3 regions of the Streptomyces chengmaiensis genome follow, and region 3 is predicted to be linked to each of the others. Evidence: riboswitches for the same ligand, from Rfam matches in the RefSeq annotation. Region 3 holds a riboswitch; each other region holds the start of a gene.
What was found. Region 3 has a riboswitch for cyclic di-AMP ahead of QCN29_RS04660 (LysM peptidoglycan-binding domain-containing M23 family metallopeptidase). Riboswitches for the same ligand answer to the same signal wherever they lie in the genome.
Positions count from the first base shown of each region.

Region 1: linked by a shared signal. The riboswitch ahead of QCN29_RS13605 (transglycosylase family protein) and the one ahead of QCN29_RS04660 (LysM peptidoglycan-binding domain-containing M23 family metallopeptidase) in region 3 are both predicted to bind cyclic di-AMP.
Region 2: linked by a shared signal. The riboswitch ahead of QCN29_RS16020 (transglycosylase SLT domain-containing protein) and the one ahead of QCN29_RS04660 (LysM peptidoglycan-binding domain-containing M23 family metallopeptidase) in region 3 are both predicted to bind cyclic di-AMP.

Region 1 covers NZ_JARWBG010000013.1:35,261-37,513, reverse strand. The annotation lists gene QCN29_RS13605 (transglycosylase family protein) at 220-975, opposite strand; cyclic di-AMP (ydaO/yuaA leader) riboswitch at 980-1,108, opposite strand; gene QCN29_RS13600 (LysM peptidoglycan-binding domain-containing protein) at 1,430-2,253, opposite strand, start outside.
Region 2 covers NZ_JARWBG010000016.1:107,938-110,190, reverse strand. The annotation lists gene QCN29_RS16025 (peptidylprolyl isomerase) at 1-234, shown strand, start outside; gene QCN29_RS16020 (transglycosylase SLT domain-containing protein) at 356-1,138, opposite strand; cyclic di-AMP (ydaO/yuaA leader) riboswitch at 1,143-1,298, opposite strand; gene QCN29_RS16015 (phospholipase D-like domain-containing protein) at 1,680-2,253, opposite strand, start outside.
Region 3 covers NZ_JARWBG010000003.1:297,352-299,604, reverse strand. The annotation lists gene QCN29_RS04665 (tyrosine-protein phosphatase) at 1-443, opposite strand, end outside; cyclic di-AMP (ydaO/yuaA leader) riboswitch at 931-1,101, shown strand; gene QCN29_RS04660 (LysM peptidoglycan-binding domain-containing M23 family metallopeptidase) at 1,104-2,135, shown strand.

The DNA of each region.
Region 1 (2,253 bases), on a different contig from region 3:
GCCTTGCGGCAAGAGCCTAACCGGCCCGGGGGCCGCCGCCTGCCGATGCCCGCCCGCTGGGACGAAAAAGGGTGCGAAGTGGACCGGCTGGGGACGAAGCGCTACATGCCTACCGATCAGTAGTGACAGGGGGGTGACCGCCGGCCACGGCATGCGGAAGCCCCGGCCCGGTGCGCACGGGGGAAGCGCTCCGGACCGGGGCGGTCACAGCCGGGCGGGTCAGCTCAGGTGGAGCCGCTGGCCCGGGAAGATCAGGTCCGCGTCCTCGACGATGTCGTCGTTGAGGTCGTACAGCTTCTGCCAGCCGCCCTTGACGCCCTCCGCCTTAGCGATCCTGCTCAGCGTGTCGCCGGGCTTGACCTCGTACTCGCCGTCGCCCTTCTTGAAGCCCTTCGCCGGGGCGGCGGGCTCGGCGGACGACTTGGCCGACGGCTTCTTCTGAGCCGGAGCCGGGGCCGCGGAGCGCTCGGAGCGGGTGGTCGGAGCCTGGCTGCGCTGCTGCGACTGCTTCGGCTGCGCCTTGGGCTTGGACTGCTGCGCGGAACCGGAACCCGAACCAGAACCAGAGCCAGAGCCAGAGCCAGAGCCGCCGCCGGTGTACGCGGCATTGGACAGGCCGACGCCACAGTGCGGCCAGGCGCCCTTGCCCTGGCCCGCGAGGACCTTCTCGGCGATCTCGATCTGCTGCGCCTTGGTGGCGAGGTCGGCGCGCGCGGCGTACTTGGCGCCGCCGTAGGCCGCCCAGGTGGAGGCGGAGAACTGCAGACCGCCGTAGTAGCCGTTGCCGGTGTTGATGGACCAGTTGCCGCCGGACTCGCACTGCGCGACCCTGTCCCACTCGGCGGCGGTCGCGGCGGAGGCGGAGGTCGCACCGAGCAGCGGGGCGGCCACTGCGGCGCCGGTGACGCCGGCGAGCGCGGCGATACGGGTGGCCTTCGACGGACGGCGATGCTTGCCCTTGCCGGAAAGCAGCATGGAAGTGTCTCCTCACCGACGCCTGCGAGGTGAGCTGTCGGGTTCGGGCCGGATGAGTGCCCGGCCGCGCGTCCTAGCGCGCGGCTTCACCCCAAGCCGGTCCCGGCCTCTGAGAGCACAGCGCGTCTCAACGGCCCGGTCCGGCGCCTACCTTGGGTCCCCCGCTCCTGCCTTCGGCGCTCCACGCGACGACTGTTCCCGCCGTCCGCCGGCAGGATTCGGCGTGACGGTCGACGGGGCCCGCGGTGGCGAGCGGTTGGAACCGTAAACACACCGGCCGCTGCCGCTCAAGGGCGAACATCACGGATGAATCACTCTTTCCGCGATCGACTTGACACGCATTTCCGCAGGTGAAGGGCGATTCGGACGGATTCGACAGCCGCGACACGCCAGTTGGGGCAGAGAGACGCTTGTCTCACTTACGCAGAATCGGATAAACACCCCCGAACTGCCGCTACTTCAGATCCAGATCGAGGCTCTGGCCAGGGTGAATGAGGTCGGGATCCGACCCGACGGTCTCCTGGTTGGCCTCATAGAGCGCGACCCACCCCCCGGGCACCTCACGCTCGTCGGCGATCGCCCAGAGGCTGTCCCCGGGGCGCACGGTGTAGCCCTGCTCGCCGACTGCCGTGTCGGATGCATCACGTGAAGCGCTGTCACCCCGCGAGGCATGCCCACCGAATTCTCGGCTTGCATCACTGATACCCGACTTGTCCGCCTCATCCGCAGGTGCACCGCGATGCCGCCCGGTACCCTCGCCCACGGTCAGATCGGAGTCGACGGGGTCGGTCGGCTCGATGGTCCGGGTGGGCTCCACGGCGTCCTCGGGCAGCGTCTGCCCGCCGGAGCCGCCGGACCCCTCGGGGGCCGCGGACCCGGCGGAGACGCCCGGGGAATCCGACGCGTCAGGCGAGACCGTTGTGCCGCTCTCCTGCGGCAGACCCGAAATGCCCGCCCCGGATCGGGTGGTGGGCTGCTCGCCGCCCTCCGGCACCGACGAGGGAGACGACGAGGGCGACGACGAGGGGGAAGAGGACGGAGACGGGGCAGCCGTCGTAGCCGCCCCGGCGGAGCCCTCACCCGAGGAGCCCGCGCCGGGCGAGCCGCCGTCGGCGGGGGCCGCACCGCCGGAGCCGATGCCGATGCCGGAAGAGTTCGCGCCGGAACCCGTCACCGCTCCGGGCTCCACCCCCGGGTTGACGTCGGCGGACTCGCCGCCGCTCCGCAGATTCGCGGTCGCCGAGCAGTTGGGCCAGGCATCGACCCCCTGCACCGCGA
Region 2 (2,253 bases), on a different contig from region 3:
CAGCTCAAGCACACCAAGCCGGGCCTGCTGTCCATGGCCAACGCGGGCCGGAACACCAACGGGTCCCAGTTCTTCATCACCACCGTCGTCACCGACTGGCTGGACGGCAAGCACGTCGTCTTCGGCGAGGTCGTCGAGGGCATGGACGTCGTGAAGAAGATCGAGTCCCTGGGCTCCCGCAGCGGCGCCACCAAGGCCGACATCCGGATCGCGAAGTCCGGCGTCGTCGCCTGAGAGCCGGAGGCCGCGTCAGCGGCCCTGTCCTGACCTGCGCAAGGCCGTCCGGCCCGGCGCCCCGATTGCGGGGCGCCGGGCCGGACGGCTGTGTCGGGCGGCGTCAGTGCGCGCCGTTCGCTCAGTACGGGCCGTTCACATTGTCGATCGAGCCGTAGCGGTCGGCCGCGTAGTTGCAGGCGGCGACGATGTTGGCGACCGGGTCGAAGGGGTCCATCGAGGTGCCGGGCACGTGGTAGGCGCGGAACGTCGGGTCGATGGTCTGGAGGAGGCCCTTGGACGGGGTTCCCTTGGCCGCGTTGGAGTCCCAGTTGTTGATGGCGTTCGGATTGCCGGAGGACTCCCGCATGATGTTGCGGTGGATGCCCTCGTAGCTGCCGGGGATGCCGTGCTGGGCCATGATGTCCAGGGCTTCGCGGATCCAGCCGTCGAGGTTGTCGGGGTAGGACTTCGCCGCTGCGGCCACCGTGGTCCGCTCGGCGGAACGGTCGGCCCGGTCGGACGAGGCGGCAGCCTTCTTGGGCTCCTGCGGCGCGGCGCCCGGCCCCGGGACGACGGTCAGCTTCAGGCCCGGGCGGATGAGTGACGGATTGTCACCGACCGCGCGGCGGTTGTCCTGGTAGAGCCGCTTCCAGCCGCCGCTCACCGAATGCTCTTCGGCGATGGCGGAGAGGGAGTCGCCCGCGACCACGGTGTAGGTCAGCGGACCGGCTGCCTTGGCCGCGGCAACGGCGGTGGCGATCGCGGCGGGCTTGGCAGTCGAGTGGACCGTATTCGGCGTCGCTTCAGCAATGCTCGCACCGAAGAACGGAAGAGCGAGTGCAGTGCTGGCGGCACCCGCGAGGGCGATTCCGCGGGTGATCCGCTGATGGTTCGAACGACGGTGCTTACCCTTTTCGGGCATGGCGAATTCCTCTCCGTCGCCTGCGAGGTGAGCTGTCGGGTTCGGGCTGGAGATGCCCGGCCGCGCATCGCTGTGCACGGCTTCACCCCAAGCCGCTCCGGGGTCGGACCGGCGTCTTACCTGGGTCCCCCGCTCCTGCCGGGTGTGACGGGTGTGTGGGTGGGTGCGGTGTCCGGACAGCGGCAGGATTCGGCGTTCCATCCGGAATGACGGTGACGGTAGGCGAGTCCGCACCTGAGTAACAAGGCCTTGTATGACGGAATGGCATCGAAAGAGGCCGATTTGGCGATGAAGTGGCGACGCCCCGATGAAGCACACTTCTCAACTTTCCTTCTGCAAAGCACTAATTCGCCTGGACGCCGAGATCGCCAATCGGTTCCCAGCGTGACCGACATCACGGGCAGTCGCGCCGGGTGCCATTCGGCGCAACTGCCCTGAGATGTCAGCGAATAGCAGAAAAAGCCGCTGACCGCGCGACTGCTTAGCTAATGGGTCAAATCACCCATACCGGATGTGTCCTAGTAAGTCGTCGCTCATCCCGTCAGGCGCAGACTCCGTGCCGGTAGTCGTGCGTCGCGGTGTGACGGGAGTACGTCCACTGCGGGTCGAGCAGCTCCTCCTTCAGCTGACGGGCCGCGTCCGGGCTCTCCACGATGTAGCCGAAGTCCTGGAGCCAGGAGGGGTAGAGGTTCTTTGACCCGATGTAGAAGGCGGAGTCGTCGACCGAGACCAGCTTGTGATGCAGGGCATACGGGCTGCCGTCCGCCCAGGTCGCGGAGGGGGCGGCACGGAACGAGGCGAGCTGGAGGTTGGCGCACAGCGCGCGGGAGGCGGCGGCCTCGTCACCCGTGAGGCGCGCCAGCCGTTCGCGGAGGGTGTCGCTGATCTCGGAGAGGGACTTGATCTGCGAGTAGCCGCCGCTGCCGATCAGCCCGCGGTTGGCGGGGTCGCTGACCACGATGCGGACCTTCACGCCCGCGGCGAGCTTGGCCGCGAGGGTGTCGTAGAGACGGATGTCGTAGCGGGGCAGCGGCGGACAGGTGGCGTTGAGGTCCTGCTGGGAGATCTCGATGTGCTCGCGGGCGGCGGCGACCAGGGCGCGCAGCGCGCTCTCC
Region 3 (2,253 bases):
GCGTGCAGCACCCGGCTGTGCTCGGCGGTCCGCTCCTTGATGATCAGCCGATAGGTCTCGGTCATCCGGCCGGCCGCCTTGCCGTCGGCCAGTATCGACCTGAGCTCGTCGAGGTCGCCGTCCCGGACCATCTTCCAGAACTCCGCGCCGTCGGCCGGATCCGTCAGCGGCAGATTCACATTGCGCACGCCCGGCAGCTCGACGTCCGGGCCTTCGAGCTTCTGGTCCGCGGCATTGCGGAAGTCGAAGATCGTGTGGAGCCCCAGGCCGGCCAGGAAGGTCGCGTCCCTCGCCGTGGCGTGTGCCAGATGGCCGCTCCGGTACAGGCGTCCGTACCGCACCTGCCGTCCGTCCCTGGTCGGCAGGCCGCCCACGTCCCGGAAGTTGCGGACTCCGGTGAGCTGGGACTCGGCCGATGGCACCTGCGGCGACTGCTGCGTCACTTGGGGCTCCTCGTGTGACGGCGTCGGCGTTGGTCGCCGACGGTGACGTGTTCCCGACCATACGACATCACTTCATACGTCAAATGATCTCACCGGGGGCACGCGCACGGGTTCTGTCCGGCCGGCCGATTCGTCATGCGGTGCGCCCCATGGGTACACCAGACCGCCGCATCGGTGAGCGGGGTGGTGATTTGGCATGACTTCCGATGTCTGCCCGAATTGCACCTTTAGTAATAACCTGCCCTGGCTGAGGGGGAGATGGGAAACGGTACGTGAGCAGCGTCATATCCGTAACGGACCGTGGCGGATGCCGGACGGTGAATTCCTTTCTGAGGTGGGAATTTGAATCGCCTTCATCGACGGAGGGTGACCGGAATTCCTCGCCGATATCACAGCGCTCAATGCCGGGGGAATCGGAAGGCTTGTTCCGCTGTGCTCGGCTCGTTTACGGTCACGACCGATCCGGACGGACCGCCTAATCCTGCCGCCGTTCGGAATGACGACCCCACACACGCGTGGCAGGAGCGGGGGAACCAGGTAAGTCGCCGCGCCGGAGTCGCCGCTCCGGACGGCTTGGGGTGAAGCCGCGTCACCGCGTGGCCGGGCATCTCCAGCCCGAACCCGACAGCTCACCTCGCAGGCGCCGGAGAGGAAATCGCCATGCCCGCGAAGGGTAAGCACCGTCGTCCCAAGAGCAGCCCGCTCGCACGCGGTTTTGTCGCCGCGGGCGCAGGCGGCGCCGCCATCGCCATCCCGCTGCTGTCCCCGGCGGGCGCCCACGCCGCGGAGACGTCCGCGCCCGCCGCCGCGCCGCGGCAGGCCGTGACCGCCGCGGCCGCCCATGCCCCCGCCGGTGACGCCAAGTCCGGCGATGCGGTCAAGAAGCAGGCGCGGAAGGCCACGCCGACCACCTACGAGGTCGTCCCCGGCGACTATCTGTCCAAGATCGCCGACGAGCACGATGTGCGCGGCGGCTGGCAGCGGCTGTACGCGGACAACCGGGAGGCCGTGGGCGACAACCCGTCGCTGATCCACCCCGGGCTGAAGCTCACCGTCCACGGCAAGGCAGCGGAGCAGTCCGCCCCCGCGAAGGCGAAGGCGAAGGCAAAGGCCAAGCCCAAGGCGAAGACCGAGGCGAAGGCCGAGAGCAAGGCCCAGAGCGCCCCCAAGGCGCCGAAGAAGAAGGCCGCCCCCGAGCGCTCCACGTCCAAGGCGTCCGCCGCTGAGTCCACGCCTGCGCAGAAGCCCCAGCAGCCTCAGGCGGCCCAGCCGGCAGCCAGCGTCTCCGGCTACTCCGCGCCCCTCTCCGGCGCAAGCGTCACCACCCCGTACCGCGCCTCCGGCGCCAGCTGGTCCAGCGGCTACCACACCGGCGTCGACTTCGCCGCCGCCACCGGCACCACGGTCAAGGCAGTCACCGCGGGCACCGTCGTCTCCGCCGGCTGGGGCGGCGCGTACGGCAACGAGGTCGTCATCCGCCACAACGACGGCACCTACTCGCAGTACGCCCATCTGTCCTCGCTGTCCGTCTCCTCCGGCCAGAGCGTGAGCGCCGGCCAGCAGATCGGCCTGTCGGGCTCCACGGGCAACTCCACCGGCCCGCACCTCCACTTCGAGGTCCGCACCGGCCCGTCGTACGGCTCCGACATCGACCCGGTGGCGTACCTGCGCCAGCACGGCGTGTCCATCTGATCCGTCCCACGCAGACGCGCATCCATCCGCGCCCCTCGCAGCCCGGCGCTGCGAGGGGCGCGGTGGTATTCCGGGTTGGCGAAAACTTGACCGGTGGCAAAGATCACCTCCCGTCAAC